4 regions of the Bacillus sp. SRL337 genome follow, and region 1 is predicted to be linked to each of the others. Evidence: predicted binding sites of a transcription regulator. Region 1 holds the regulator's gene; each other region holds the start of a gene.
The links. Region 1 encodes CtsR, which represses protease genes until heat stress. Its sites were predicted from a motif close to ATGGTCAATAAAGGTCAAACA; they were not measured.
Positions count from the first base shown of each region.

Region 2: the regulator CtsR is predicted to act here: its motif matches at 5,200-5,220, upstream of clpP (ATP-dependent Clp endopeptidase proteolytic subunit ClpP).
Region 3: the regulator CtsR is predicted to act here: its motif matches at 3,410-3,430, upstream of clpB (ATP-dependent chaperone ClpB).
Region 4: the regulator CtsR is predicted to act here: its motif matches at 4,332-4,352, upstream of AC4E8A_RS07135 (ATP-dependent Clp protease ATP-binding subunit).

Region 1 covers NZ_OZ481793.1:115,307-123,013, reverse strand. Annotated here, with positions in the region: gene disA (DNA integrity scanning diadenylate cyclase DisA) at 1-369, opposite strand, end outside; gene radA (DNA repair protein RadA) at 374-1,750, opposite strand; gene clpC (ATP-dependent protease ATP-binding subunit ClpC) at 2,257-4,698, opposite strand; gene mcsB (protein-arginine kinase McsB) at 4,711-5,781, opposite strand; gene mcsA (protein-arginine kinase activator protein McsA) at 5,781-6,323, opposite strand; gene AC4E8A_RS00570 (CtsR family transcriptional regulator) at 6,339-6,803, opposite strand.
Region 2 covers NZ_OZ481793.1:3,912,494-3,920,200, forward strand. Annotated here, with positions in the region: gene gap (type I glyceraldehyde-3-phosphate dehydrogenase) at 1-746, opposite strand, end outside; partial or broken gene AC4E8A_RS19785 (sugar-binding transcriptional regulator) at 801-1,824, opposite strand; gene AC4E8A_RS19790 (glutaredoxin family protein) at 1,965-2,222, opposite strand; gene rpoN (RNA polymerase factor sigma-54) at 2,215-3,504, opposite strand; gene AC4E8A_RS19800 (DsbA family oxidoreductase) at 3,831-4,499, opposite strand; tRNA gene AC4E8A_RS19805 (tRNA-Arg) at 4,672-4,743, opposite strand; gene clpP (ATP-dependent Clp endopeptidase proteolytic subunit ClpP) at 5,297-5,896, shown strand; gene AC4E8A_RS19815 (HPr family phosphocarrier protein) at 6,203-6,460, opposite strand; gene whiA (DNA-binding protein WhiA) at 6,489-7,436, opposite strand; gene AC4E8A_RS19825 (gluconeogenesis factor YvcK family protein) at 7,521-7,707, opposite strand, start outside.
Region 3 covers NZ_OZ481793.1:1,365,894-1,373,600, forward strand. Annotated here, with positions in the region: gene AC4E8A_RS06665 (Cof-type HAD-IIB family hydrolase) at 1-393, opposite strand, end outside; gene AC4E8A_RS06670 (alpha/beta fold hydrolase) at 536-1,303, shown strand; gene AC4E8A_RS06675 (metal-sulfur cluster assembly factor) at 1,399-1,707, shown strand; gene AC4E8A_RS06680 (undecaprenyl-diphosphate phosphatase) at 1,937-2,749, opposite strand; gene AC4E8A_RS06685 (YjzC family protein) at 3,165-3,344, shown strand; gene clpB (ATP-dependent chaperone ClpB) at 3,447-6,041, shown strand; gene AC4E8A_RS06695 (YjzD family protein) at 6,635-6,817, opposite strand; gene AC4E8A_RS06700 (hydrolase) at 7,136-7,707, shown strand, end outside.
Region 4 covers NZ_OZ481793.1:1,455,129-1,462,835, forward strand. Annotated here, with positions in the region: gene AC4E8A_RS07125 (bifunctional metallophosphatase/5'-nucleotidase) at 1-1,227, shown strand, start outside; gene AC4E8A_RS07130 (MarR family winged helix-turn-helix transcriptional regulator) at 1,249-1,707, shown strand; gene AC4E8A_RS07135 (ATP-dependent Clp protease ATP-binding subunit) at 2,146-4,245, opposite strand; gene AC4E8A_RS07140 (YkvI family membrane protein) at 4,541-5,578, shown strand; gene AC4E8A_RS07145 (DUF6254 family protein) at 5,646-5,771, shown strand; gene AC4E8A_RS07150 (YkvS family protein) at 5,853-6,032, opposite strand; gene AC4E8A_RS07155 (hypothetical protein) at 6,290-6,484, shown strand; gene AC4E8A_RS07160 (SDR family NAD(P)-dependent oxidoreductase) at 6,579-7,322, shown strand; gene AC4E8A_RS07165 (PilZ domain-containing protein) at 7,507-7,707, opposite strand, start outside.

The DNA.
Region 1 (7,707 bases):
AATCACCAGGCATTTGGTCTGTTTGGCTACACGTTCTGCAGTCCGGTGTCTCATACCGGTCTCAGAAGAAGGTACTGTCGCATCGGGGGCCAGCTGTGCATTGGCCAGGATGATCTTGGTTCCGGAATCATTCAGGATGATGGCTCCGTCCATCTTCGCCAGTTCATAAAGATAGCTCGGCGAAAATACACTGTTTATGTGAAATCCCCCATCCACCAGAGATTTCACCTTTTCATTGTAACCAATTACGATAAGTCCCCCGGTATTCGCTCTAAGTACATTGTCGATACCTTCCCGGAGAGGTGACCCTGGGGCAACGAATTGCAAGATATCGGACATCGACTTATCCTGTACCTTCTTCTCGCTCATGTAGTTATCCTCCTAAAATTTGCTTCAGTGCTTCATTTATATTCTTCACACCGATAATCTCAATTCCAGATGGCGCTTTCCAGCCACCGATATTATTAGCAGGGATGATGACCCGTTTGAATCCCAGTTTTGCTGCTTCCTGTACTCTCTGCTCAATCCTTGATACCCTGCGAATTTCACCCGTCAATCCCACCTCGCCGATTATACAATCGAATGGATCCGATGACTGGTCCCTGAAGCTGGAAGCAACGGATGCCGCTACTGCAAGATCGATGGCCGGTTCGTCCAGCTTCACACCACCTGCTACTTTCAGGTAGGCATCCTGGTGCTGCAGCAGGAAGCCGGCACGTTTTTCTAGAACAGCCATAATCAGGGAAACTCTGCTATGGTCGATTCCCGTTGCCATCCTCCGTGGATTATTGAAGCTTGTCGGAGTGACTAAAGCCTGAATTTCCACAAGGACCGGCCTCGTTCCTTCCATGGAAGCAACCACGGTGGAACCGGCAGCTCCCTGCGACCTTTCTTCAAGGAATATCTCTGACGGATTTTCCACTTCCTCAAGGCCAAGCTCTTTCATTTCAAAGATTCCCATTTCATTGGTCGAACCAAACCTGTTTTTCACCGCTCTGAGGATTCTGTAGGCATGATGCCTCTCACCTTCAAAATACAGGACGGTATCAACCATATGTTCCAGCAGTCTTGGACCTGCAATTGACCCTTCTTTTGTAACATGCCCGACGATAAATATGGCAATTCCTTTTGTTTTCGCAATTCTCATTAACTCTGCCGTGCATTCACGAACCTGTGAAACGCTTCCCGGAGCGGAGGTCACATCCGGATGGAAGATGGTCTGAATGGAATCGACAATCACAAACGCCGGAGAAAGCTCTTCAATGGTTCCATGTATAGATTCTAAATTGGTTTCTGCATATATATAAAGATCGTCTGCTTTGATTTTCAATCGGTCTGCCCTAAGCTTTGTCTGTTTGATGGATTCTTCACCAGATATATATAGAACCTTGTGTTTACCCTCTGCCAATTGAGATGAAACCTGTAGAAGCAAAGTCGATTTTCCGATACCTGGATCTCCCCCGATTAAAACAAGCGATCCGGGAACCACCCCTCCACCAAGCACTCTGTTCAACTCCCTTGAATCGGTTGCGACTCTCGGTTCCTGCTTGGTTTCAATCGAAACAAGTTTCTCTGCCTTGGATGGCCCTTGCTGCATAGAATGCTTAAAAGCACCCCTTGGCTGTTTACCGGTGATTTCGACTTCCTCCACCATCTTATTCCATTCAGAACAGCCGGGACATCTGCCCATCCACTTTGCTGATTCATATCCGCATGACTGACACATAAACTTAGTTTTCTTTTTAGCCAACTGTATTACCTCTCTCTTTTTATATCTATGTAATATATTTTACTGAAATACTGCTACAAGAAGACGTTTTGAGGTCTATTATAGAATGGTGACAAATTCGAGGGGAATTAAAAAACAACAAGAATGATGTACCAATGTTTTCCTCTTATTGAAAGGCTATTCTCGTATTGATTGCTGCTCTTGGGTACATCCCAAGGTTTGAATTTTTCCTTGCCATACTACGGCTCTTCTATATCAATGGAAGATCCGCTCATTCTTTCTTTTCGAATTATTTCTGGTGAAATAGGGCGATATAGTACGCCCCTCATAGTAAATAGCAACAAAGTTCACGAAAAAGCCTATTGAAGAGAAGATGCTGCAGTTTGCGCGATTCACATTATATATGGCAGTTCGAAACTTTTAAAAAAACAAGCCAAGAGCAGCCTTGGCCTTGGAGAGCGGCTCCAGAAAACAACGGAGCCTTTCGTTAAGGCCTGCTTGACTGCTCTTGATTGTTTAACTTTTCTTTAAGAAGATGTATTGCTCGTTTCTTTCATCCGCACAGTAAACTCATTATTTTCTACATCAATGAGGACTTGCTGGCCTGTAAGGACTGTACCTTTCAGCAGTTCTTCCGATAATCGGTCTTCGATATGCTTCTGGATGGCACGGCGAAGCGGACGTGCCCCATATTCAGGATCGTAGCCTTCATCCGCAATTTTCTCTTTGGCTGCCTCTGTAAGTGCCAGGGAAATATCCTGTTCTTTTAATCTCTTGGTCAATTGATCGGACATCAATGACACGATTTCTTTCAAATGTTCTTTTTCAAGAGAATGGAAGACAATGATTTCATCAATTCGGTTCAGGAATTCCGGACGGAAGGCCCTCTTCAGTTCCTCCATCACTTTCCCTTTCATGTCTTTGTAATCCTGTTCTCCATCTTGGATGTTGAAGCCAACGTACTTATTCTTCTTCAGGGATTCGGCTCCTACATTTGATGTCATGATCAAAACCGTATTCCTGAAATCGACAGTACGTCCTTTACTGTCAGTCAGTCGGCCATCTTCAAGCACTTGAAGAAGGATATTGAAGACATCAGGATGCGCCTTTTCAATCTCATCAAGCAAGATGACGGAGTATGGCTTGCGGCGTACCTTTTCGGTAAGCTGCCCGCCTTCTTCATATCCTACATAGCCCGGAGGTGAACCAACAAGACGGGAGGTCGAATGCTTTTCCATATACTCTGACATATCAATCCGGATCATTGATTCCTCGTCACCGAACATAGATTCAGCCAATGCCCTGGCTAATTCTGTTTTTCCGACACCGGTTGGGCCAAGGAAAACGAATGAACCGATTGGTCTCTTCGGATCTTTCAAACCTGCTCTCGCTCTCCTTACAGCTTTCGATACAGCCTTTACAGCTTCATCTTGGCCGATAACACGGGAGTGCAGGATTTCTTCCAACTTAAGAAGCTTATCCGTTTCCGTCTGCGCGAGCTTGCTGACAGGGATGCCGGTCCAGCTGGATACAACCTTGGCGATGTCCTCGACTGTGACTTCCGTATTCTCCTGTCCCTGTTTCTCTTTCCAGGTTTTCTTCGTATCTTCCAGCTCTTCTCTCAAACGCTGTTCTGTATCTCTCAAGGAAGCAGCTTTCTCAAATTCCTGGCTTTGGACTGCAGCATCTTTCTCTTTCCTAATTTCTTCAAGCTTCACTTCAAGCTCTTTCAGGTTAGGAGGAGTTGTGTATGAACGCAGTCTCACCTTCGAACCGGACTCATCAATTAAATCGATCGCTTTATCCGGAAGGAAACGGTCTGAGATATAGCGGTCTGAAAGCTTGACTGCCGCTTCGATCGCCTCATCTGTAATGGATACACGATGGTGGGCTTCATAACGGTCACGCAAACCTTTCAGTATCTGTACGGACTCTTCTGCCGTAGGCTCATCCACTTGGATAGGCTGGAATCTTCTTTCCAGAGCCGCATCTTTTTCAATATATTTACGGTACTCGTCAAGAGTAGTAGCCCCGATACATTGCAATTCGCCTCGCGCCAACGAAGGCTTCAGGATGTTGGACGCATCGATTGCTCCTTCTGCTCCGCCTGCGCCGATCAGTGTGTGAAGTTCATCGATGAAGAGAATAATATTGCCCGCCTGTCTTATCTCATCCATAACCTTTTTTAGACGGTCCTCAAATTCCCCGCGGTACTTAGTTCCGGCAACGACGGTACCCATATCCAGCGTCATAACGCGTTTGTCACGAAGGATTTCCGGCACCTCGTTATTGACGATCTGCTGGGCAAGACCTTCAGCTATCGCTGTCTTACCTACCCCAGGCTCACCGATTAATACAGGATTGTTCTTGGTTCTTCTGCTTAAAACTTCAATGACACGCTGAATCTCTTTGCTTCTTCCAATGACAGGATCAAGGCTGTCTTCCCTTGCAATAGCTGTCAGGTCCCTTGCCAGGCTATCCAGCGTTGGCGTGTTGGCATTGGTGCTTGTGCCGCCCTGATGCCCATTTGATTCGTTGCTGCCAAGCAGCTGAAGGACCTGCTGTCTTGCTTTGTTCAGGCTCACCCCGAGATTGTTCAGCACACGGGCAGCCACACCTTCACCTTCCCTGATCAGCCCAAGAAGGATATGCTCTGTCCCAACATAGGAATGACCGAGTTTCCTGGCTTCATCCATGGATAGTTCAATGACCTTCTTGGCTCTTGGTGTATAGTGGATGGTCTGGGAATTCTCCTTGCCTTTCCCAATCAGGCTTTCGACTTCTTTCTGAATCTTTTCAGGGCTAAGTCCGAGGGCTGTCAATCCTTTGGCTGCGATTCCTTCACCTTCACGGACCAATCCCAACAGAATGTGTTCTGTTCCGATGTTGCTATGAGATAAACGGATTGCCTCTTCCTGGGCTAAAGCCAATACCTTCTGGGCTCTTTCTGTAAATCTGCCAAACATCATATTCGTCTCCTCCTAACTACTTCTATTCTCAAGTTTAAGCCGTTCCCGAATAAAGGCCGCTCTCCTTATGTCTCTTTCATCTGGGCGGAGCGGTCCGCCTGAATATTGTTGTAAAAACCCTGGCTGGGTAAGAATCATTAATTCATTTAAAATATTGCGGGATATATTCTTTATATACCCTAAATCAATCCCCAATCTCACATCCGACAAACATTTTGCTGCTTCTTTCGACTCAATTACCCTGCAATTCTCCAGGACACCGAGGGAGCGGAACACTCTGTCTTCTAATTGTATGTTGGAAGTTTTCACTAATGCTTCCCGCGCTGATTGTTCTTGAGCAATAATCTGTTTGACGACTCCGGTCAGATCGTCCACAATATCTTCTTCCGATTTCCCGAGAGTGATCTGATTGGAAATTTGAAATATGTTACCTAATGCTTCGCTGCCTTCCCCGTAAATTCCTCTTACCACAAGTCCTAATTGGTTGATGGCGGGAATTATACGGTTCATCTGCTGTGTCATGATAAGAGCTGGAAGGTGCATCATGACCGAAGCCCTCATCCCAGTACCGACATTGGTCGGGCAGGAAGTAAGATAACCGCTTTTTTCATGAAAGGCGAAATCTAGCTTACTTTCCAGCCAGTCATCGATTTCATCTGCTTTCGTTAATGCTTCCTGCAGCTGCAATCCAGGGAATAGACACTGAATGCGGATATGATCTTCTTCATTTACCATGATGCTGATATCTTCCTTTTCAGAAAGAGCAACAGCTCCATAGCTTGTATCATCCGTGAGATTCGGACTCACCAGATGCTTCTCCATCAACACCCTCTTTTGAAGCGGCTGCAGCTCAGACATCTTTAAAAATTCAAGATTCCCATGTTCCCCTGACTCTTCACAAATACAACCCTTCACTTTTTCAATGATCGTATCCGCTTCTTCAGCAGAGAATAAAGTTGGAAAAAGGTACTCATTCAAGTTGCGCGCAAGCCGGATCCGGGTGCTCAGAACGATATCCGAGTTTGGCCCCTCCTCACTCATCCATGAGCTTGAAGCCTGGCTTAGGAATTTCTCCAAGGACATTACTTATCGCCTCCCTCTTGATGGATTTCCTTCTCAAGGGAGCGGATCTCATCTCTCACTCCTGCTGCCTGTTCGAATTCCTCATCTTGGATCAACTGCTGCAACTGGCCTCTTAAACCAGTAAGTTTTTTCTTTAAATGAATCGTGCCACCCATCCGCTGAGGGACTTTTCCATGATGTTCAACATTTCCACTGTGAACCCTTCGAAGAATCGGGGTCAGCTCATCCTTGAATGTTTCATAACAATGCGCACAGCCAAACCTGCCGACATTGATGAACTGCTGAAATGTCATCTTGCATTTCTCGCACTGCAAAACTTCCTGCCGTTGGATCTGAGCCTCCTGCTGCTTCATTGCAGGACTCAAATTCAATAGTCCGGAAAGAAGGCTGTTGACTGAAAAGGCAGGAGAGCCCTCAAACATGAACATTTCCCCTTTTTCCTTAGCACATCTTTCACACAAATGGACTTCCGTCTTTTCCCCGTTCACAATCTTTGTAAAATGGAGAGTGGCAGGTCTTTCATTACACTCCTGGCAAATCAATTCAACTCACCTCTCCTATTTATATTTTAATGTGACCAGCATCGCCTTCAGCATCCTTGCCCTTAGTTCATCTCTATCTGGCAAATTAAGATACAACACCGAGCGATCCATAACACTTATCATAATCTTCGCTTCTCTTAACGTAATAACCTCTTCTTCAACCAATCTATATACCAGATCTTCAGCAGAACTTTGAGAAACCCTGCTATCAACCAACGCCATTAACTGATCTACAAGATGGGCATGGTCAAGGGCTTGCACTTTCATGATACGGATATATCCTCCACCGCCCCGCTTGCTTTCGACCATATAGCCTCTTTCGATTGTAAATCTGGTATTGATCACATAGTTGATCTGGGAGGGGACACACTGAAACTTATCGGCAATCTCGCTGCGCTTGATCTCAACAATTTCATTGCCGCTTGCCTCAAAAACCCTCTTAAGATAGTTTTCGATGATATCGGAAATATTCCTCATCAGGCCTCCTCCTCTTTTGACTTTGACTATATTTGACTAAGATTATACACCAGAACAACTTGTCATTGCAATCCATTAAACTGCCTTAAAAGTTTTCCCAGATGCAGGGTTCCTTTAAACATATGAATTTTGATTTATTAGGTAAATAATAAAAAGAACCCTGGTTTGTCCATTAAGAATATTATGTATTAATATCTGGTAGCGGTGTGAATCGGTGGCACATTGAATTTATAATTATGCCGTGTTGGGGATTATCGTGCCAGATTGAGTATTAATCCTGACCAACAGTATATCTTGATGCGGTATGAAAGAGCTTTCCGTTAAAATAAAGATCGTGGTGAGACCGGCGGATGGATAGGTAGAAATTTTGAGGTATGTGCTGAAGTTGAGTGGTTATACCTAATCTTTGCTAGTTTTGCTTGTAAAAAGAAAGTTATGCGTCAAACCAGTTTTAAAGACCTGCGAACAAGAATACTTCTCAATCCTTTTCGATTTCAATTAAAATGAGTAACTTTAAATGAAGAGTTATCTGATCAGTGATTACTAGTGAGAAATGAAGCTTCGTAAACAGGCTGGTGGCGTACCCATTTCTGATTAATTGCGGCATATCTTCTTAATAGCATCTAATCGGAGGTGAATTATGTCTGATTCAGATTAAGTGCGTCCACAGGAATTTTCTTCGTTTATGCTATTTGGTAGAGTAGCCCTTCACCCGCTTTGCTCGTTCCCATCCTCATGGGCAGAGCCCACTCCGGTGTTCTCTCCCTCGTGTCCTTGACCTTCTTGCTCCTCCCCGTCCGAGCTGTGCTCTTGATTAAAGTCCGGAACTACACAACCTGTTCGTTCTGATTCTTTTTCGCACAAAAAAAGAGCACCTCTTCGGGTACTCTTTTGAATGCCTGGCGAC
Region 2 (7,707 bases), 860 kb from region 1:
TCCAGCTCAGCAACAAGGTCAACAAGAGAAACGTTTGGAGTCGGTACACGCATTGCTCCACCATTCAGCTTGCCTTCTAGTTCTGGAAGAACAAGAGAAACTGCTTTTGCAGCACCTGTTGTTGTTGGGATGATGTTTTCAGCAGCTGCACGCGCACGACGGTAGTCTTTGTGCGGAAGGTCAAGGATCTGCTGATCATTTGTATAAGAGTGAACTGTTGTCATCATACCGCGTTTGATACCGAACTTGTCGTTCAATACTTTTGCGAATGGTGCAAGACAGTTTGTTGTACAAGAAGCATTAGAGATAACATCATGGCTTCCTGCTTCGTACTTGTCTTCGTTAACACCCATAACGATTGTGATGTCTTCATCAGAAGCCGGAGCAGAGATGATGACTTTCTTAGCGCCTGCCTCAATGTGTTTTGCAGCATCTGCACGCTTAGTGAAACGGCCGGTAGATTCAACGACTACGTCTACACCAAGATCTCCCCATCCAAGTTGAGCAGGGTCGCGTTCAGCAAGAACTTTGATCTTTTTGCCGCCGACAACAAGAGTGTCACCGTCAACTGTCACTTCTTGATCAAGCTTTCCGTGGATACTGTCATATTGTAAAAGGTGTGCAAGCATGTTAGCGTCTGTCAAGTCATTGACTGCTACAACCTCAACGTTATCGTTTTTTAAAGATGCGCGGAAAACATTACGTCCGATACGTCCAAATCCGTTAATTCCAACTTTTACTGTCATGAATAAAGTCCTCCTTTAAAATGGTTAAGGAAATTTTATATATTTCAAAAGGTATTACCCTTTTAAAAGCTGTTTCGCTGCACCTTCATCCGTTATCAGAATCGTAGAATGAGGCACACTTTTGAAATAGGCTCTGATCGCCTTCGCCTTTGACCGGCCGCCCGCGACCGCAATGACGTTTGATTTGTTTCTCAAATCTTCAAGCTGCAGGCCGACAGTCGTCACTTTATGTACGACTTCGCCTTCTTCGTTAAAATAATAACCAAAGGCTTCCCCGACTGAATCTCCCGCAAGGATCTTTTTGAGGGTTTCTTCACTGGTTTTCCGGCGTTCAGCCATTGTGACCGCATCACCGATACCGTGTAGGACGATATTAGCAGACTTGATCAGGTTGAGAACATCCTTGATTTCTGGTTCTTTAATGAAAGATTTGTACACTTCTGTACTGACCTGATCAGGGACATAAAGCACACGGTGTTTGGCACCTGTCCTTTCTGCCATTTTGGCGCAGATCGTATTGGCTTGATTTTTCACATCTTCGCCGATACCGCCCCTTGCCGGAACGAATAATACTTCGCGCTGGGCAAACTCAGGTGTCAGCTTTTCTGCAACAGCCGCCATCGTAGATCCCCCCGGTTACCGCGATGATATTATCTCCAGACAGAAGATCTTTCATACGCATTGCTGCCGATCTGCCTAATTCTTCTTTTACCCAGGGAGACTCTTCGCTATTCCCCGGAACGATAAAAACTTCATGAAGATTGAGTAAAGCTTTCAATTCCGCTTCCATGGAATCAATCCCCGTTATCTCTCTCATCATGTCAGCTGTCTTCCTCAGAAGCAGTTCCCCTTCAGCCGTGATGATCATTCCTGATGATTTAATCTCGATCAAATCCTGATCTTTCAGAAACTCGACTTCGCTTCTAAGGACTCTTTCCGTCATCCCGAGCGACTGGGCGAGGCTTCTTCTTCCAACAGGCTGCATCAATCGTACCGATTTGAGGATTTGATGTCTTTTTTGCATAACCTGGAGCAGGTCTGGTAATAATCGTTTTTGTATATCAATGATTGATTCCATCAAAAAGCTCCTTCAAGTTAGTTGGATGGACTTGATACGTCCCTCTTAGACATATTGTGTCCCACCGTCCGCAAAAAAAATTCATCCCTGCTTTCAACGTAAGTTTACCAAGGGATGAATCAGAATTCAACTATTATACCTCAAGATTTCTCTTGTAAACGTTTACTTATTGTAAAATAATCAATTTGCCCATACTGAACGATTTCCCCGTCGATTTCAACCACTGGAATCATCAACCCAAACCGCTCAGTCAGCTCGTCACTTTTGTCGATATCATACTCGGCCATGTCAAATGGAATGTCTTCTTTTATAAGCTTGAGCATGAGTTTTGCATCTTCACATAAGTGACATTTTCCTCTTGTATAAAAATGAACCTGAAGCCTTTTCGTTTCATTCATATCTTTTTCTCCTTGTGGAGGATGGAATGTCGAGCTGGTCCCTGTACTTTGCCACCGTTCTTCTGGAAACCTTCATTCCTTTTTCCTTTAATTTGGCTGTAATCGCCTGATCAGATAAGGGCCTTTTCTTATCTTCCCCTTTGACCATCCGAGTGATTTCGGCCTTGATTCCTTCTGAAGAAACCGAGTCCACATCTTTCCCTACACTACTTACAAATAAGGCTTTCATTTCGCAGGTGCCATAAGGTGTACCGATATACTTCCCTCTGACGGCTCTGCTGATCGTCGATTCATGCACACCTATTGTCTCTGCCACTTCTTTTAAAGTCAAAGGTTTCAGCTCCCCGGGTCCGTATCTGAAGAAGCCCTCCTGCTTTTCAACAAGGCATTTCCCGACTTTGAGCAAAGTGGCTTTACGCTGATCTAGCATCTTCAGTATCCATTGAAACTCCTGCTTTTTATCCCGCAGGAACTTGATTCCTTCACTATCCTGTGTCGACGAGATTTGTTGTTCGTACCCACGATTGTATTGAATTTTCATGATGCTTCCACCAAGCAACTCGACTTCCAGCCCGCCTTTTTTTTGCGTGACGTACATTTCCGGCCGTATATACTGAGGTGGTTCCGTAGTGAATCTTGCTCCAGGCCGGGGATTTAGCGTTTTGAGGTAATCAGCAGTCGATTGAACATCGGCCAGCGTGATGACCAGCTCTTTGGTGATTTTCTTCCAAGTCTTTTCACAAAAATCAACAAAATGGTGTTTGATGATTGGATAGGCATGTTCTGGGGCTTTGACATCCCTCTCTATTTGCAGCAAAAGACATTCCTTCAAGCTCCTCGCCCCGATGCCGGCAGGTTCCAGGCTCTGAAGAATTTCTATATAGTTTACCAGATTCGGTATTGGAGGCAGGCTTTCTGCATCGGCTGGCAAGTACCCGTTCTCATCCAGGCTGTCAAATAAAAGAGACAACCGATGACGATCTTGGTAGGTAAGCGTTTTCAAATCAAGTTGTGAAAGAAGGTACTCCCATAACGCAGGCTGCTGGACCGCTACCTCTTCAATCCAATCAATACTCATTCCGTTATTTTCACGCATTCTATTATACCGTTCCTCGAAAGGAACAGGTTCAAGCTGAAGAAGCGGGTTCTCCAGGGCTTTATTCTCCAAATAAGCATTCAATTCCTGGGAGGAATACTGCAGCAATTCAATCGCTTGTGTCAGCTGCTGGGTCATATTCAATTTCAATGATTGCCGCTGCCATAATCCGGTATTGAGCTTCATCCTTGATCCCTCCTCTCCTTATTCTACAACAGATAAGAAGGTTCGTGTATGGAAATTAGTAGGCAGGAACTACGCAGGCTAGTGGGCTCACGAAAAGCGGGCTAGTTCAGGCTATTTTAAATATAAACTTCCGGCTTTGTAGAGTTGGTGTGTTGGAAATTATCGTTTTCGTCGATAGGGTAGTGATTTCCGCCGAAAGATATGCCTGTATCGCCGATTAATGAGATCGTATCGCCGAAACTCACCCCAAAATCGCCGATTTAGGGCATCGAAACTAAAAAACCTCAAATCCCTGTTTCCAGGAATTCAAGGCGAGTATTATTCTATTATTTTTTCGGTAGTTCGCAGCCGTTTTCATCACAGACAACGCCGTCTTCACTGTCGCTGTTCAACAATGTGATTTTATTTTCTTCTTCTTCTGCGATTACTTTTTTCAAAGCCTGAACAAATACTTCAGCAGGCTGAGCGCCTGTAAGGGCATATTTGTTATTGATCAAGTAGAAAGGAACACCGGTCACACCGATTTGCTGTGCAGCCTTCTCATCCGCCCTGACTTCGACTGCCATCTCGTCGCTTGCCAGCATCTCTGCAACCTCTTCGCGATCCAATCCTGTTTCAACAGCCAGCTCCGTCAATGTTTCATAATCTCCAATATGTTTGGATTCTGTAAAATGGGCACGAAGAATCCGTTCCGTCATTTCTTTCATCAGGCCCTTTGTTTTTGCATACATCACCAAACGATGTGCATCAAAGGTATTGGTTTGAATCATTGTATCCATCCGATAGTCCAAGCCAACTTCTTTCGCCATGTTCACCATGTTCTGTGTATTGGCTTTGGCCTGATCTATACTCATGCCGTATTTCTTGGCGAGCTTCTCATATATATTATCCTTAATGTCCCGCTCTGCTGTCGGGTCCAATTCGAAGCATCTGTACGTCACTTCGATTGGATGATCAATCTGCTTAATAGCGTCCTCCAGACGCCTTTTGCCAATATAGCAGAATGGTCAAGCGAAATCAGTCCACATTTGAATGTGCATAGTTATCCCTCCAAATCATTATTCACCTATAGTATAGATTGTGTTTTGGAATTTTACACGAAATTTGCTTTGCTGGCTTATGCAGAAAAAAGCCCCTGCGCTGAAATCAGCACAGGAGCCTTTAGTACGCCCTCGGAGGGAATCGAACCCCCATTTTAAGAACCGGAATCTTACGTGCTATCCGTTGCACCACGAGGGCAATCAGTACGACAAGCGTACGAAATCTTATTATAGTTCAGAAACGAAGGAAATGCAATAGTTTTTGAGGAACAGAGTTTGCTCTTTGAAGGAAAATGGATTTTGTCCTGCTAAGAAATAAAATCTAAGTGACGTTTGCCTGCAAAGTATTGATGGGCCCATTAAGATTCTATAAATTTGCTTCATAACAGCCTAATTGTCTCCTGCCCCTTCGTTGATTGAAGCGGAGGGTGTCCGACCTCCTGCGGTATTAGCGGGACAGGTGAGACCCCACAGGCAAAGCCGAGGAGGCTCACCGCCCGCCCCGCGGAGTCGGACAACCGGAGAGGAAATCATAAAAACATAATTTCGCTAAACAATAATCTTTTATTCACATTAAGCATAGTTTAAAAAAGGATTGGATGGGTATGATGTAGAAAGGATTGTCGAGGGAAAAATAAGCTTTTAAAGAGCTAGTTGTTTGACCTTTATTGACCAACTGGTGTATTATTATCAGTACATAAAGTATTTGTATGTTTCAAACATAACATTAATTGATCGAAGGAGGAAATAAGATGAACTTAATTCCGACAGTTATTGAACAAACGAACCGCGGTGAACGTGCGTATGACATTTATTCCCGCCTGTTGAAAGACCGCGTTATCATGCTGGGAAGCGGCATTGATGATAATGTTGCCAACTCCATCGTTGCGCAATTGCTTTTCCTTGAATCAGAGAATCCGGAGAAAGATATCTCAATCTACATCAACAGCCCTGGCGGAAGCATCACAGCTGGTATGGCAATCTATGATACGATCCAGTATATCAAACCTGATGTACAAACAATCTGTATCGGTATGGCTGCATCAATGGGTGCATTCCTTCTTGCAGCAGGTGCAAAAGGGAAACGCCTTGCCCTTCCAAATGCTGAAGTCATGATTCATCAGCCGCTTGGAGGAGCACAAGGTCAGGCAACTGAAATTGAAATTGCGGCAAAACGCATCTTGTTCTTGCGCGAGAAATTGAACCAGATTCTTTCTGACCGCACTGGCCAGCCTCTTGAAGTGATTTCCCGCGATACAGACCGCGATAACTTCATGACTGCTGAAAGAGCGCTTGAATACGGTTTGGTCGACCGCATCATTACAAGTAATGATATGAACGACAAAAAATAATTTTGTTAAAGAAAGAGCATCTGTCCTGCAGGTGCTCTTTTCTTGTTCCGTCAGGAGTGCTGGAAATGGCCGGGCTCGGCGATAGACTGGCTGAAGTCGTCGATAGGAGGAAGAAAGTCGTTGATAGAACGGGAAAACTCGATGATAGAAGCCCCAAACCCGTCGATAGGAGCTGAAAACTCGACGATAGCCTCCTACTCCTCCCTCCTTCCTAACCAAAAAGGGTGCCTGGTACAAATCAGACGTTTTGTACCAGGCACCACATAAACAAAACAAAAACCCCACCTGAAAAGATGGAGTTTAAGGTCAGCTTTCTTTCTGGACGAATTCAGTGAGGTGTTTCACTGCTTCTTCTTCGTCGGAGCCGTCCGCAATCAAAGTGATTTCTGTGCCTGAGCTGACGGCCAGGCTCATCAAGCCCATGATGCTTTTGGCATTTACTTTCTTGCCTTTCCTCTCTAAGAACACTTCTGAAGTAAAACGGTTGGCTTCCTGTACGAATAGAGCAGCAGGGCGTGCTTGCAAGCCCGTTTTTAATTTTACCTCTACTTTTTGTTCGATCATGCTTCTTTCTCCCCTTTGCCATATATGGTTAATGTTTTACTTTTTCACCAGAGCGCAATTTTTCTGCGATTTCATCTATTTTTCTGAGTCTATGATTGATGCCTGACTTGCTGATGGTTCCCCCTGATACCATTTCCCCAAGTTCTTTCAATGTAACATCCTGATAGGTGACTCTCAGTTCGGCTATCTCCCTGAGTTTGTCCGGCAGGATTTGCAATCCGGCCGTCTGTTCGATAAAGCGGATGTTTTCGACCTGTCTTAAAGCGGCCCCTATCGTTTTATTCAAGTTGGCGGTTTCACAGTTAACAAGCCTGTTGACCGAGTTTCTCATATCGCGGACGATCCGTACGTCTTCAAACCGGAGCAGGGCTCCATGGGCACCCACTACATTCAAGAATTCAGTGATTTTTTCCGCCTCTTTAAGGTATGTGATGAAGCCCTTTTTACGTTCCAATGTTTTGCTGTTTAATCCAAAACTGTTCATCAGCTGAGACAGGGCCTCATTGTGCTCCTGATACAGTGAAAAGATTTCAAGATGGTAGGAAGAGGTTTCCGGGTTGTTGACCGATCCTCCCGCCAGGAAGGCACCCCGTAAGTACGAACGGCGGCAGCACTTCTTTTGGATGAGCGGTGCAGAGATATCATGGATGATTGTAAATCCCTCGCCCAGAATATGGAGATCTTCCAATATTTCTTTCGTGTCCTCATTCAGGCGTACGATGTAGATGTTGTTCTTTTTCAGCCGCATTTTTTTACGGACCAGAAGTTCAACGGGTGTGTCATAATTTTTCTTGATCAATGAATAGATCCGCCTTGCGATCGCTGCGTTTTCTGTCTGGATGTTGACGACAAGGGATCTGTTGGCAAAGGACAGCGATCCGTTCATTCTGATTAAAGCGGATAATTCTGCCTTTGAGCAGCAATCCTTCAGATCAAGATTGGTTAATTCTTTTTTGGTAACTGACGCAAACGACATCTCTTCACCTCCCTAAGACAAACGCTTGCATATCTTGCGTTGGCCATGCCGTTCTTATTGCTGCTTAGAACCCAGCAATTTAGTTTATTCACTACTCTCGAGATTTGGTTTACTGATGAGAGAAAAGATAATCTCCGCTACTTTACCGGTATCGTGGCGAATGACACCATCATAATAAGAAATGATCTTGTCTTCGATAACCTGCAATCCCATTGAAGACAATCGTTCAAAATCAAATATGACCGGTTTCGCCATTTCTTCCTCGTAACGG
Region 3 (7,707 bases), 1.3 Mb from region 1:
GAAATTGAACACATCAATCAAACGTTCATCATGGTAATGAAAATAGACATCATCCATTACTTCGGCAATGATATTCCTGAAATTGAAATCAAAGTCGTGGCATGCCTGGACGATATCTTTCGCTACATCGACATCCATAGGTTCATGGAAAATTCCCCAGTCCTTATCAAGGGGATGGTGCACAAATGCCCCGTTGAAATTGACAATTGGTGTATTCAGCACCAATTCTTTGTAATACATTTCGCTTGCTCTGAAGGGCCTCCCTGTTGCAATCATGACTTCATGGCCGTGTTCTTTTGCTTTATGTAAGGTCTGTCTTGTTTTTTCGGAAATTTTCTTTTCATCAGTCAGTAATGTTCCATCTAAATCCAAAACGATTAAATGCTTATCCATACTCATAAAATCAATCTCCAATCATTTTTAACTACATCTATAGTGTATATGTTTCGTAAAACAGAAGTCCACCGTGGTAAACTAATTAATGTAAATTTTACAGTATATTTAAACAATAGAGAATTTATAAAGGAGTATTTCAATGATTACAATTAAAAAAGATCAAGTCGGCAGTATACCGGTCTTGGATCTCAGCTTGGATGAGTTATCAAATGACACGTTGCCAGCAGTTTTTTTCATCCACGGTTTTACAAGTGCCAAAGAACATAATCTGCATTATGCCTATTACCTGGCAGAGAAAGGGTACAGGGTATTGATGCCTGATACACTGCTGCATGGGGAAAGAGGGGAAGGGCTCGATGAAACCCGTCTCAGCACTAAATTTTGGGAGATAGTTCTTACAACCATTGAAGAAGTGGGGATGCTAAAGGACCATTATGTCCAGAATGCCCTGATTGATGAAGGACGTCTCGGTGTTGCAGGCACTTCAATGGGCGGAATCATTACATTAGGAGCCTTGACGAAGTTTCCATGGGTCAAGACAGCAGTCAGTCTGATGGGGTGCCCATCCTATGTCCGCCTTGCCAACGCGCAAATCAGTATGCTGAAAAAGAGGGGGTATAATCTGCCGTATTCAGAAGAAAAACTGAATTCCCTCATGGAAATGCTTGAAAAATATGATTTAAGTATGCAGCCTGAGGTATTGGAAGGAAAAGCTTTGTTCTTCTGGCATGGAAAGCAGGATACAGTCGTCCCATTTCAGCCAGCTTATGACTTTTACAAGTCAATCACAGAAAAGGGTGAACCAAAACTTCGTGATTTACAGTTCATGACGGATGATCTTGGAGGTCATAAAGTAACCCGCGAAGGTGTACTGAGAAGTGTGGAGTGGGTTTCAGAAAACTTGTAGCCCGTTTTTCACAACAATCGTATCACTTTCTATACATATCATTCTTTGTTAAGATAAAAATATAAAAAGGGTTAGATAAGGAGTGAATACTGAAGATGGATCAAGATATGAAAGACAGCATGATGGGTGCGCTCGAACAAGTGGTCGACCCTGAATTAGGCATAGATATCGTCAATCTTGGGCTGGTTTATGATGTTGATTTAGATGATGAAGGAAAAGCAACGGTTACCATGACATTGACATCCATGGGGTGCCCTCTTGCCGGAACGATTGTCGATCAGGTCAAAGCCGCTCTATCCGAGTTGCCTGAAGTCAAAGATACTGAAGTGGATATTGTCTGGAATCCGCCATGGAGCAAAGACAAAATGTCCAGATATGCGAAAATTGCATTGGGCATCAGATAAGGTTTGAAACAGCCGTCCGGGATCATCCCGGGCGGTTTTCTTCATTTGGGATGGGGAGAGAAGGAAAGTAAGTTATGAAAAAACGCATAGGTTGAGAATCATTCCCGTGCAGGGGATTGAGGATGTAACGGATACGGATAGCGAGCCAAGAAATGAGCCTTGAAAAGCTTCACTGAACAATCCAGCAAACTAAAATCAACAAAAAAAGAACGGAATAAAATCCGTTCTCCTAAAAGATCAATACTGCGATACCAACAACCACACAGTAAATCGCAAAGATCTTTAAGTTCCCTTTGGCCATTACATTCATGAACCACTTCAATGAGAAATAGGAAGCGACTAATGAGCCAAGAAAGGCCACTGTATATGGCATCATCATGGTGCTTAGGTCGGGGTCATTCAGCAAGTCGGATAGCCCGAGGATCATCCCTCCAAGGCTGACAGGTATATATAGCAGGAAAGAATAACGCAATGCCGTTTCCTGATTCATTCCTCTTGCCATGGCTGCCACAATGGTTGCACCGGAACGGCTGATTCCTGGAATCAAGGCAACAGCTTGTGCAAGACCGACAATGACAGCATCTTTCATAGTCAAGTCTCCATCATGTTTGCGGCCGCGCAGATTTCTGATCAGCCATAAAGCAATCCCGGTGATGATGAGGGTAATCGCAACCGTCTTGATGGATGATAGGTTATCAGAAATGAAATCACCAAACAATACGCCAATCACACCTGCAGGGATGGTTCCGATGATCAAGTAAATAATAAAATGAAAATCACGTTTATTTTCAGGACTTTTTTCTTTGAAATAACCAAGTCCATTCATGACAAGTCGCATGATATACCCGCGGTAAATGATCAGTACAGCAAACAATGAGGCTGTGTTGACAAGAAGCTCGAAAGTTAAACCGGGCAGATTGATATCCAGGTAGTGCTGTGCGAGCTGCAAATGTCCGCTGGACGAGATGGGGATAGGTTCTGTAAAGCCCTGAAATAATCCAAGAAACAAATATTTCAGCAGCTCAAATGTAGTTTCAGTCATTTAATTTCCTCCAAAGAATAGTTTCTCCACATTTATCTATTTAACATCAAAGTAGGACAGCCTGCAAGACTAAACTGAAAGGCCGGTAAGGATAAAATTGCAGCGGTTGCCGATAGCCTGGTTCTATTTTATCAAAAATATGAGGTGTTCCAGATTGTAGAAAGATATATGGGACGCCAGTTAGCCGTCACTCCTTTTCTGCAGAAGGGAGTAATGACATGGAATGGGCTAAAACAAGAATCATGTTCCAACATAACGATAGGATAAGGGAAAATAAAAAAGCAGCTCTCAAGAATGGCAATAAAAGCCGCGAATCTTTTCCTTTGCTAAAAGTCATAGTAAAAGTAAGCGATTAATTCAATCGCAGTTCCAGTTTGATGGAAGAATGTAATTTTGACATAGAGGGGGAGCTGACATGGGTCAGTCAAGACAATTTCGCTCAGGGCAAAAAGCGCCGAATAATGGAATATATATCGAAATCGGTGAGACAGGCAGCGGGGTCATGAATCCGAAGAAAGTCAAATTGAAAGCGGGGGACCGTTTTCCGGAAACCTCCAACCAAAATCGTTATTGGTCCTATATGCCCAAGTTTTGAAATCGTAAAGTCATCCTAAACCGGATGGCTTTACTTTTTTCTGTAAATAATTATAATGAAAATTAAAGGTCAATAAAGGTCAAATCAAACGGAGGTAATGCTGTGAAAATCGATGGCTTTACTTATAAGGTTCAGGAGGCAATTGCTGGAGCCGGAGAGCTTGCAGTGGAACACAAGCATACAGACATCACCATCCTTCATTTATGGATGGCCCTGCTATTACAGGAGGATGGTTTGTTGAGTTCCATTTATACAAGACTGAACTTAGACAATAATGAACTCATTACTTTTATTAATAAAAAACTTTCTGATCAGCCTTCTGTTTCTGGAGAAGGGATTGCCTATGGGCAGTATTCATCCCAGGACTTCAATAAGCTGTTCCAGGACGCAGACAAGATAAAAGTGAGGCTCGGGGACGACTACTTATCAGTGGAGCATCTCGCGCTGGCCTTGTTTCGCCAGAAAAATCATCAGGTAACCGATTTCTTGGAAAAACAGCAAATCACAGAAGATAAACTTTCTTTCATAATCGAAGACATTAGAGGAGGAGAGAGTGTGAATACCCAAAATCCTGAGGTAAAGTATGAAGCACTAAAGAAATATGGCAGAAATCTAATCGAAGAAGTGAAATCAGGGAAAATGGACCCTGTCATTGGCCGGGATGGAGAAATCCGGCATGTCATTCGGATTTTATCAAGGAAGACAAAAAATAATCCTGTGTTGATAGGGGAACCCGGGGTAGGAAAGACAGCCATTATTGAAGGCCTGGCACAGCGGATCGTCCGCAAAGATGTACCTGAAGGGCTCAAAGATAAACAAATTTTCGAACTCGATATGGGTGCCTTGGTAGCAGGGGCGAAATTCCGGGGTGAATTTGAAGAACGGTTAAAAGCTGTCTTGAATGAAGTCAAACGCAGCAATGGAACCATCCTGCTCTTTATTGATGAGCTGCACACCATTGTAGGGGCCGGGAAAACAGAAGGAGCGATGGATGCCGGAAACCTGCTTAAGCCGATGCTTGCAAGAGGGGAACTTCATTGTATAGGGGCCACCACGTTAAATGAATATAGAAAGTATATTGAGAAAGACCCCGCATTGGAACGAAGATTTCAGCAAGTGATGGTCAAAGAGCCTGATGTAGAGGATACCGTTTCGATCCTGAGGGGATTGAAAGAGCGCTTTGAGATTCATCATGGTGTCAATATCCATGACAAAGCAATAGTGGCTGCAGCTTCTCTGTCTGACCGCTATATCACCGACAGATTTTTACCTGATAAAGCCATAGATCTTGTGGATGAGGCATGTGCACTGATCAGGACGGAAATTGATTCCATGCCCTCAGAGCTCGATGAAGTAACCAGAAAGATTATGCAGCTCGAGATCGAAGAGGCGGCTTTGCTGAAAGAGAAAGATGAGGCAAGCAAAAACCGTCTTGTATTGCTCCAGGAAGAGCTTGCCAATCTCAAAGAAGAAGGCTATGCCATGAAAGCAAAATGGCAGAAAGAAAAAGAAAAAATCAACTCTCTCCAGGAGAAGAAGGAAGAGTTGGATCAGCTCCGCAGGCAGCTTGAAGAAGCTGAAGGGAACTATGACCTCAACAAGGCAGCTGAACTCCGCCACGGTAAGATTCCTGCAGCTGAACGGGAACTTCAGGAGCTTGAAAAAGAAATGATGAATGAACAGGAAAACCGTCTGCTCCGTGAAGAAGTGACAGAGGAAGAAATAGCGGGCATCGTTGCCCGCTGGACAGGGATCCCTGTCAGCAAATTGGTTGAGGGAGAGCGGGAGAAACTACTTAAGCTTGAGAGTATCCTTCATGAGCGGGTCATCGGCCAAGATGATGCAGTCCAGCTGGTCAGCGATGCGATCCTAAGGGCGAGAGCAGGAATAAAGGACCCGGGTAGACCGATTGGCTCATTCATCTTCCTTGGTCCGACAGGTGTAGGGAAGACAGAGCTTGCGAAAACTCTTGCGCATACTCTGTTTGACAGCGAGGAACAGATGATACGGATCGATATGTCCGAGTACATGGAAAAACATGCGGTCTCAAGGCTGATTGGTGCTCCTCCGGGTTACGTTGGGTATGAAGAGGGCGGACAGCTGACTGAAGCAGTAAGGCGAAAACCTTATTCTGTCATTCTGCTGGATGAGATTGAAAAAGCGCACCCGGAAGTATTCAACATTTTGCTGCAAGTATTGGATGACGGAAGAATCACTGATTCACAAGGAAGGACTGTGGATTTCAAAAATACGGTGATTATCATGACATCGAATATCGGCTCACAATTCTTGTTAGAAAGACAAGAAGGCTCTGATGACATCGATGAAAAAACAGAAACTCTTGTCCTTGGCCAACTGAGATCATCGTTCAGGCCTGAATTTCTAAACCGGGTTGATGATATCGTCTTATTTAAGCCTTTAAGTATTGAGAACATCAAGGGAATTGTTGAAAAAGCAGTGAGGGAATTACAAAACCGGCTGCAGGAGCAAAATATCCATATGACCATCAGTGAAGCAGCCAAAGAATTCATTGCCAAAGGCGCCTATGATCCTGTGTATGGTGCCCGGCCGTTGAAACGATACATCCAAAAGAATATTGAAACCAAGCTTGCACGGGAAATCATCGCTGGAAATTTTAAACCTGATGAAAAGATCACTATAGATATAGAAAATGACCGAATCATTTTTCAAAAATAGGGGTTTGCAGGCTGATGAATGCGTATTAATATTTTATTTGAATAGGCTGTTTTCGCAGTAATTGTTGTTTTTGGGTAAATCCCAAGAGCCGGATTTTTCCCCCTGTACCCATGGATTTCCCCTCGGAAAGGGGGAGGGGGTTATCCGGTGAATCACCAAAATTTTGACATTCATATATAGAGCAGCAACAAAGTTTGCGAAAAAGCCTTTGAATAAAAGGTGAACGACTCTGTGGGACGGACGCTGAGCCTCCTTCAGCTTCGTATGCAGGGTTTCGCCTGACCAAAAGGGAATGCGGTTCAGTGCCCTACGGAGTGAAGGGCTCTCACATGAGAATATAGGAGTCACGAAAATCACAGCGATTCGATGATGACTTATCGCAAGGAGGGAGTGTGAAATCTGCTAATCGGTGCAGCAGCCGTTGAAACACAGACTCCCGGTCCTGCAAGGTCGAATACCTTCCACTCTAATCAACACTGAGGACAAAACGGTGAATTCTCTTAAATCCACCCAACCGACTGTTTACTTCCTTATTAAAAACAATAGCAAAACAAAAAAGGAGAATCCGCCGGAACGGGTTCTCCTTTTTTAGGTTAATGCTTCTCTACAGGTTCGTTTGGAATGACCAATGTCACCACAAAGATCAAGATGGTAGCACCCACAGCCAGGATCAAGCCCGTCATGAAGTCAAAATGAGCGCCAGTCATTGAAGTTACTACATAAGTAAGCATTTCCACCAGCAGGAAAGTCCACAAGAAAGTCCAAAAGTATTTCATACCATTCACCTCAATTCCTTGCATCTATGTATAACAGAGTGTTATCAAATCCAGGAAGGGAATTCATTCCCTCAAATATTCATTATCTGTTTTATAGTACCATAATTAAAAGAAATATTAAATCATTTTCATGACAGGATTGTAAACCTTTTCTTCAATAAGGGGGATGGGTGTGTATTTTCTTGTTTTATAGGCTGTCTCCCATACATTTGCATAAAAATTTCATAGACTATCATGACGAATTATGTTTAGCTGACGACTAATAGAAGGAGATCATTATTGATGGGAACCACAGCACGTTAAAAGGAGAAATTTCAGATGAATCATCGAATTTTTAAAATCGACAACGAACCTTGTATTGTGCACTATCCTTTCCGTCCCAACGGGTTTGCCGTTCTTATTCTGGGGGATGTTAATCATTATGTTGATGAACAGAGCAGCTTCTGGGTTCAGCAGGAGACAAGAAGATCGATCATCTCGGAATTGACGGACAAAGGATATATCGTTTTTTATTCTAATTTATATGGAGCAAATTGGGCGAGTGATAAAGCAATAAGCCTGACCCAGCGCCTTTATCATTATGTGAAAAGAAGGGAAATCATAAATGAACAGGTTCATATACTTGCGGAAGGGATGGGGGGATTGTTAATCGAAAAACTGTTGCCTGCAATCGGAAGTCAAATTCGGTCCGCTGTCTTGCTGACCCCCTGTGTCTCTCTTTATGAACATTTTTCACAAGAAAAGGATCAAAAGTTCTTCTATAAAAAACTTATAAAAGAAATTTCCCTTGCTTATGGCATTAAAGATGCTGAATGTGAAGCCATGATAACTAATCGCGCAATATCCGGTGAATACCTGAAGAACACGGAAACGCCTATCTATACAATACA
Region 4 (7,707 bases), 1.3 Mb from region 1:
TGGCTTTGCGCAAATATTATTGATAAACAGACTGGGAAGCCTTACTTTGGACAGCCATATTTAATCAAAGAATTTACTAACGGATTAAAGGCCGCCATACTTGGAGTAACGACCCATTATATACCCAATTGGGAAAATCCTGAATATATTGAAGGGCTTGCATTCAAGGATGCGTTTGATGCTGTCAGGCAATGGGTCGGATATATCAGGGAAAATGAAAAGCCGGATATAATGATTGTTTCCTATCACGGCGGATTCGAAAGCGACATTGAAACAGGAGAGCAGACAGAGCCTCATACCGGGGAAAATCAAGGCTTTAGAATTTGTTCTGAAATCGACGGTATTGATGTATTGCTGACAGGTCACCAGCACCGCCAGTTGACCGGCATGGTGAAGGGAGTACTGATCCTACAGCCCGGATCCAATGGCCAATACCTGGGATGTGCAGATATCGTGCTTGACAAGATAAACGGTAAATGGGAAATTGTGGGAAAAGAGCCAAGATTGCTTCCAGTAGGTTTTGAGGAAGAAGATGAACATGTACTGCAGCTGACAAATGAATATGAAACAAGGACCCAGGAATGGCTCGATCAGCCAATAGGATTCATACAGGGAGACATGACGATTACCGACCCGCTGGAAGCAAGAATGATCGAACACCCATTGGTTGAATTTATCAATAAAGTCCAAATGGATGCACTGGGAGTGAACATTTCGAATACTGCTTTGTTCAACAACTCTGCAACAGGGTTCCCAACTACAGTGACCATGAGGGATTTAGTCTCGAATTATGTATACCCCAATACATTGACTGCCATTGAAATCAGCGGGAAAGATATGAAGCAGGCATTGGAGCGGTCAGCTTCTTATTTTCTGCTGAATGACAAGGGACAAGTAATGGTGAACCCGGATTTTTCTACACCAAAACCACAGCACTATAATTATGATATGTGGGAAGGCATTGAATATACAATCAAGGTCGGCAATGAAATAGGCAGCCGGATTGAGAATCTGGAATACAAAGGAAAGCCAGTCGATATGGCAGGGAAGTACACAGTTGTGATGAACAATTACCGTGCTGGCGGTGGGGGAGAGTACCCTATGTTTAAAAACCGTCCTGTTATCAAATCAAGCCAAATTGATATGACTGAATTGCTCGCTAACTATTTTATGAGACACAAGAAAGTACCAGCTGCTGTCAACCACAACTGGAAAGTTGTAAAATAGGTATAATAACTTTAAAAGGAAATGATCAAAATGGAAGAAAGAAAAGATATAGAACAATCACTGAAGTTATTTATTGTACTGTCACGCGCTTATAAAGCCATCAATGAGGATGTGCAGGTTTTTATTCAAAACAATGGATTGAATATGACGGAATTTGCCGTTCTTGAACTGCTTTACCATAAAGGCGATCAGCCGCTGCAGCAGATAGGCGGAAAAATACTGCTGGCAAGCGGAAGTATTACGTATGTCGTGGACAAGCTGGAGAAGAAAGGTCTGATCAGGCGGGTGGCCTGTCCTAGTGACCGCCGTGTGACATATGCCCAAATTACAGAAGAGGGAAAAGAATTCATCGGTGAGCTATTTCCACGCCATGAAAAACAAATCCATCAGTTGATGTCTGTATTGGATAGTGAGGAAAAAGAAACAGCGATCGAATTGTTGAAGAGAGTAGGTTTGTCAATCAAGGATTTATCTTATTGATGACCGGGGAGAGTATTCATGAGAATACTCTCTTTTTGCATGGCTCTTTTCGTAAACTTTGTTGCTATCTGATATTAATTCCGAAAGATTATGGAGTAATGAACCAGAAAAAACCCTGTTTAACAAGAGAGAAAAGAGCTTCTCTCTTCGTTCAGAGCGAAAATCGTAGTATGCAGGGGGAAAATCCAGCTTTTGGGATTTTTCCGAAAGCAACAATATATGCGAAAACAGCCTTTTGCATTCAATAATGGCCGGAATTTTTTTGAATGAATGCACAGGCTGTCTCATGAACGCTTCATAGAATCCTTTTTCCTGTTTTTAGATGCACCAGGATGTCTTATAAATTATTATCCAATTTAATCAATTTCTATCTCAACTTGAATTCAACCTGAAGCAAAAAAAGCCATGCTTCCAACCGAGGAAGCATGGCTTTTCGCATTACTTGATCACAATTTCATTATCTTCAATGACAGCAGTCATTTCTTTTTTGCCTGGATGGTCCAGGATGAAGTCCGCAATGGAGTCTTCAAGTGTTTCTTGAATGATTCTGCGCAATGGCCGTGCTCCAAAGGCAGGATGGTATCCATCTTCAACAAGCTTATCTTTGACTTCTTCTGACACAGTCAAATTAATTTCCTGCTCCTCAAGAACTCCATACAATTCATTCAGGAGGATATCAATAATCTTCTTCAAATCATCAGTACCCAAAGAATTGAACTCAACAATATTGTCGAAGCGATTCAAGAATTCAGGTCTGAAAAAATCTTTCAATTTTTCTAAAGTCGATGTTTCTTTCATTGTGTGGCTTGTAAAGCCTACATGTTTTTCTTTGAAGCCGACCCCCGCATTGCTTGTCATGATGATGACAGAGTCTTTGAAACTGACGGTTCTGCCTTGGCTGTCAGTCAGGCGCCCATCCTCAAGGATTTGAAGGAACATATGCTGTACATCCGGATGAGCTTTTTCAATTTCATCAAGCAGTATTATACTGTATGGATTTCTGCGTACCTTTTCTGATAACTGCCCTGCTTCTTCATGTCCTACATAGCCTGGAGGTGAACCAATCAATTTGGAAATGCTGTGTTTCTCCATATACTCACTCATATCCAGCCTGATCATGGAATCAGCAGTACCAAACAGTTCTTGGGCAAGAGATTTGGTTAGCTCTGTTTTCCCAACCCCGGTTGGACCGATGAATAGGAATGAACCAATTGGACGATTCTTGTTTTTAAGACCTGCCCTGCTTCTTCTGATTGCTTTGGCAACTGTTTTTACTGCTTCTTCCTGCCCGATAACCTGGCTGTTCAGTTTAAACTGGAGTTCTTTCATTTTTTTATGTTCATCTTCCTGAAGTTTTCCTACAGGAATCCCAGTTTTCTTTTCAATTAATTCTTTGATAAGATCAGAGTTCACTACAGGATAGAGGTTATCATCCTGGTTTTCTATCGTTCTTTCCAGCTGAACTTCTTCGTCCCTCAGTTTGGCTGCAAGTTCATAATTCTCTTCAGACAGTGCGGCCTCTTTCTCTGCTGCAATTTGAGAGAGTCTGCTTCGGCCTCCATCTATAGTTTGATGCCCGCTTCTCAGGTTTTCGTGAGAGCCTGCTTCATCAAGGAGATCGATTGCTTTATCCGGCAGGAAACGATCCTGAATATAACGTTTTGAAAGAATGACACAGTTTTCGATCGCTTCGTCGCTGAACCTCACCTCGTGATAGTCTTCATATTTTTTTTGCAAGCCTTTCAATATCTCAATTGCGGCTTGTTCTGAAGGCTCTTTGACGTGAATGGGTTGAAAGCGTCTTTCCAACGCGGCATCTTTCTCAATTTGTCTGTACTCTTTCAACGTCGTCGCACCGATCAACTGCAGTTCCCCTCTTGCAAGGGCAGGTTTAAGAATATTTCCTGCATCCATGCTGCCTTCTGCAGAACCTGCGCCGACAATCAAGTGAATTTCATCGATGAATAACAGGATGTTCTTTCTGCTCTGAAGTTCTTCAATCAGGGCTTTTATGCGTTCCTCGAATTGGCCTCGGATACCTGTGTTCGCTACTAACGAGGCAACATCCAGAAGATAGACCTCTTTATTCAGTAGTTTGGATGGAACCTCACGATTGGCAATCTTAATGGCTAAGCCTTCTGCAATTGCTGTTTTCCCGACTCCAGGCTCCCCGATCAATACAGGATTATTTTTATTCCTCCGGTTTAAAACCTCAATCATTCTATCTAGTTCATCATCCCGCCCGATGACTGGGTCTATAAGGTCAGCCTTGGCAAGTTGTGTTAAGTTCCGGCCGTATTGATCCAAGAAGGACTTCTCTTTGTTTCCTTCCTGTGAAGTTGATTTATGAAAAGCCTGGTGCTCTCCTCCAGCTCCACTCCCACCAAAGAAATTTTGGAAAGGGTTATTTGGAGAGCTGCTCATTTCCTTTTCATTTGTATAGCATTCATGACAGAGAAATAATGATTTTTTGTGACCATTAACGTTAAAATGCAGGTTTATTTTGGCAGTGTTCTCTTGGCAATTTTGACAAAGCATAAATTATTCCTCCTAAATAAGTATTAGTTCTTTGACTTTGATTAACTTTGACTAAATTTATATTTTAAAAAGAAAAGACATAATATAGTTTGATCATCTTTGACCTATTTTTCATTATACTTTGACTAATTTTGACTTTCAAGCAATCTGTTTAAGGCAATTATTTCCTCTTGTGAAGAAGGTTTGTACTTCTTAAATGCCCTGCTTGTACATAAGGTTAAATAGCGGGCTTAACAAATTAAAGCTGCGATAAATAATTTGCAATACAACAAGCATGCGTAATGAGGTGAAATAGATGAAAAGATGGAGCGGTATATTTCAATTAGCGGCAGTTTACGTTGGTACTATCATCGGAGCGGGGTTTGCCACTGGAAGGGAAATTGTTGAATTCTTCACCAGATTTGGTTTCATTGGTTTGATCGGCATCCTTATCAGCGGATATTTATTTATATTTCTAGGTTCTAAAATCATGGTCAAAGCACATGAAATCAAGGCAGCATCTTATGAAGAATTTAATGAATATTTATTTGGTAAATGGTTCTCGAAATTCATGAACATCCTTATGATGCTCATGCTTCTTGGGGTAACGGCCGTCATGTTATCAGGTGCAGGGGCTGTTTTTGAAGAGCAGTTAAATATGAACAAACAGACAGGGGTACTGCTGTCAATCTTCCTTGGATTCATCGTAATGGTAATTGGCATGAAAGGGTTATTCGCAGTTAATACCCTCGTTGTTCCCACCATGATTATCTTCAATATTTCCATTATGCTGACCATTATTGTTGATCCTGATTTTTTTGAAGCCGTACTGAGAATACCTCACGCAGAGGATGGATGGAAAGCAGTCATAAGCCCTTTTACGTACGCAGCTTTTAATCTGGCGATGGCTCAAGCAGTCCTTGTGCCGGTTGCCGCCCAAATCAAGGACATCAAAACAGTAAAATATGGTGGGATCCTTGGAGGCGTTCTGCTTACGGTGATATTGGTGTCGAGCCATTTCACACTGGTAATGATACCGAATGTTACTAGTTATGAAATCCCTATGGCAATCGTAATGAAAAGTATGGCAGGCAGCTTATATGGTATCTACATTTTCATAATCTTTGGAGAGATATTCACTTCCATTATTGGCGGGGTTTTCGGCCTGGAGAAACAGATGGCCAATTATTGGAATGGGAAAAGAATCTTCATAACTCTTGGTATATTTCTCATTGTTTATCTTCTGAGTTTCTTTGAGTACAGTCAGCTGCTTTCCTATTTATATCCTCTATTCGGTTATCTGAGTTTATTGTTCATCATTTTGTTGTGGATGAAACCGGACGAATCCAACTGATAGTGGGAAGGGAATAAACCTCAGAAAAACAGCCATCATAGAAAAGACGCTAAAGGAGGGATTGTTCATGACAAAATCAAAACATGAAAAAGAAAGGCAATGGAATGTTAGAAAACAGGATCAGCATCCCCATGGGAAAGTGGAGTCTTATAAAGAGCTGGAAGGAGAAACCATCTCAAAAGGGAAACAGTAATGAGGACGGATATTCGTCAAGAAACCACGCGAAAAGGCAAAAGCCTGGTACTCCTAAATGGAGAATCCGGGCTTTTGGCTGTTAGGCTTCAATTATTTTATAATTTTTATGATTGACAACTGTTTTTTCTTCCAGCTCAAGGTCGCGGTAATTCTCCATGAATGTCAGGTCGACGATGACAGAGTTTTCATTCACTTTTTCAACGATGCCTTTTAAGCCGTCCCGAAATTCAATTAGGTTACCTACTTCTGCTTTTTTCACAAAAATCTCTCCTTTGTCAAAAGTTTCAGAAACAATTAATTACAGTTTGCCTTAAAATTACAAAAAGGTAAAGGGCTTTATTATAATATTATTCTAATAATCTGTTTATTTGTAAAGAGAAATGACAATTTTCGGCTAATTTTACCGTAGGAAACGAAGATGTTCCCATTTTTTGATTAACGGTGGTAGAATAAAAGTGTTAAAAAGCTATAGTAGGCTAATAAATTTTTGAAAAGTAATGAAAGGGGGAAAGTGAGATGGATGATCAGGAGATACTGGCGATCCTCGACGAGTTAAGAAGTGGAGAAGTCAGGGAGTACAGAGTACAAAAAGGGGAGTTCTTGAAATTCAGGCAGCATTTGATCGCTCAGGACGATTTTAAACATTTTAGAGGGATTGCCCAGCAAGGCGGGGATATTATATACACCTATTTGGAAACACCAAGAAGTTAAAATCTGCCTATAAATGGGCAGGTTTTTTTTGGATACAAGAGATCGGAGGTTTGTGTAAAAGAGAAACAGGAAAAATGAAGAAAAAAGGAGGCCAATGATGAATTACAATAAAACAGCGATTGTGACGGGCGGCGCCAACGGAATTGGTAAGGCCATCGTGAAGGAACTTTATAAGGAAGGATACACCATTATCCTTGTTGATAAACAGGAAGAAGATGGTCTCCGGTTTTCAAGGGAAATAGATGCTGCTGGAAATAAGGTCATCTTTAAAAAGTGCGATGTGGGAAAGTATGATGATGTGAAGGCATTATTTTCAGTCATTAAAGAAGAGTTCGATAAAATTGATGTTCTGGTGAACAATGCCGGGGTATCCAAGTTTAAGGATTTCTGGGAAATGGAGGCATCAGACTGGGAGGAAGTGATTTCGACTAATTTAAGCAGTGTATTCTTCCTCAGTAAAGAAGCCGCGCCGCTAATGAGAGAATATGGCGGAAGTATTGTCAATATGGCGTCTACAAGGGCAACTATGTCAGAAGCGAATACTGAGGCATACTCTGCAAGCAAGGGCGGAATCATTTCTATAACCCACGCGTTAGCTATTACGCTGAGTGATTATAATATCCGTGTGAACAGTATCAGTCCCGGCTGGATAGAAACAGATGATTATGAAGCATTGAGAGAAGTGGACCATTCTCAGCATCCATCCAACCGTGTCGGCAGACCTGAAGATGTTGCCAGGGCATGTATCTTCCTGTGCCATGAGGAAAATCATTTCATTAATGGTGAAAATCTTGTAATAGATGGCGGCATGACAAGAAAGATGATTTATGAACACTGATCATAATTCCTTTTGTAGCCGCACGAGATTAATGGTTCCAACTAACACACCAAATGATAGGCAGGATGCTTCATGACATAATGAATCCTCCGATTGATGATTTCATAAGGGTTAAATAGGCAGCAGATTAGCGAATCTGAATGCTTTGTAATTTATATAAGGGATAGAAAAGAAGCAGAAAAAATCACTGCTTCTTTTTTATTTCTTTTGTAAAAGTTTTCAATGTGTCGATGATGAACTGCTCAGTCTTTGAATCTTCAGCCGCCTTGAATCCATACATAAATCCCGTTCCTGAAGGCCTTTTCCATATGGGATGCCCGGCAATGACCATTTCGTGCCCGTTCATGTTGAGATAAATCTCCATGTGAAAGTCAAAGCGGTCAAC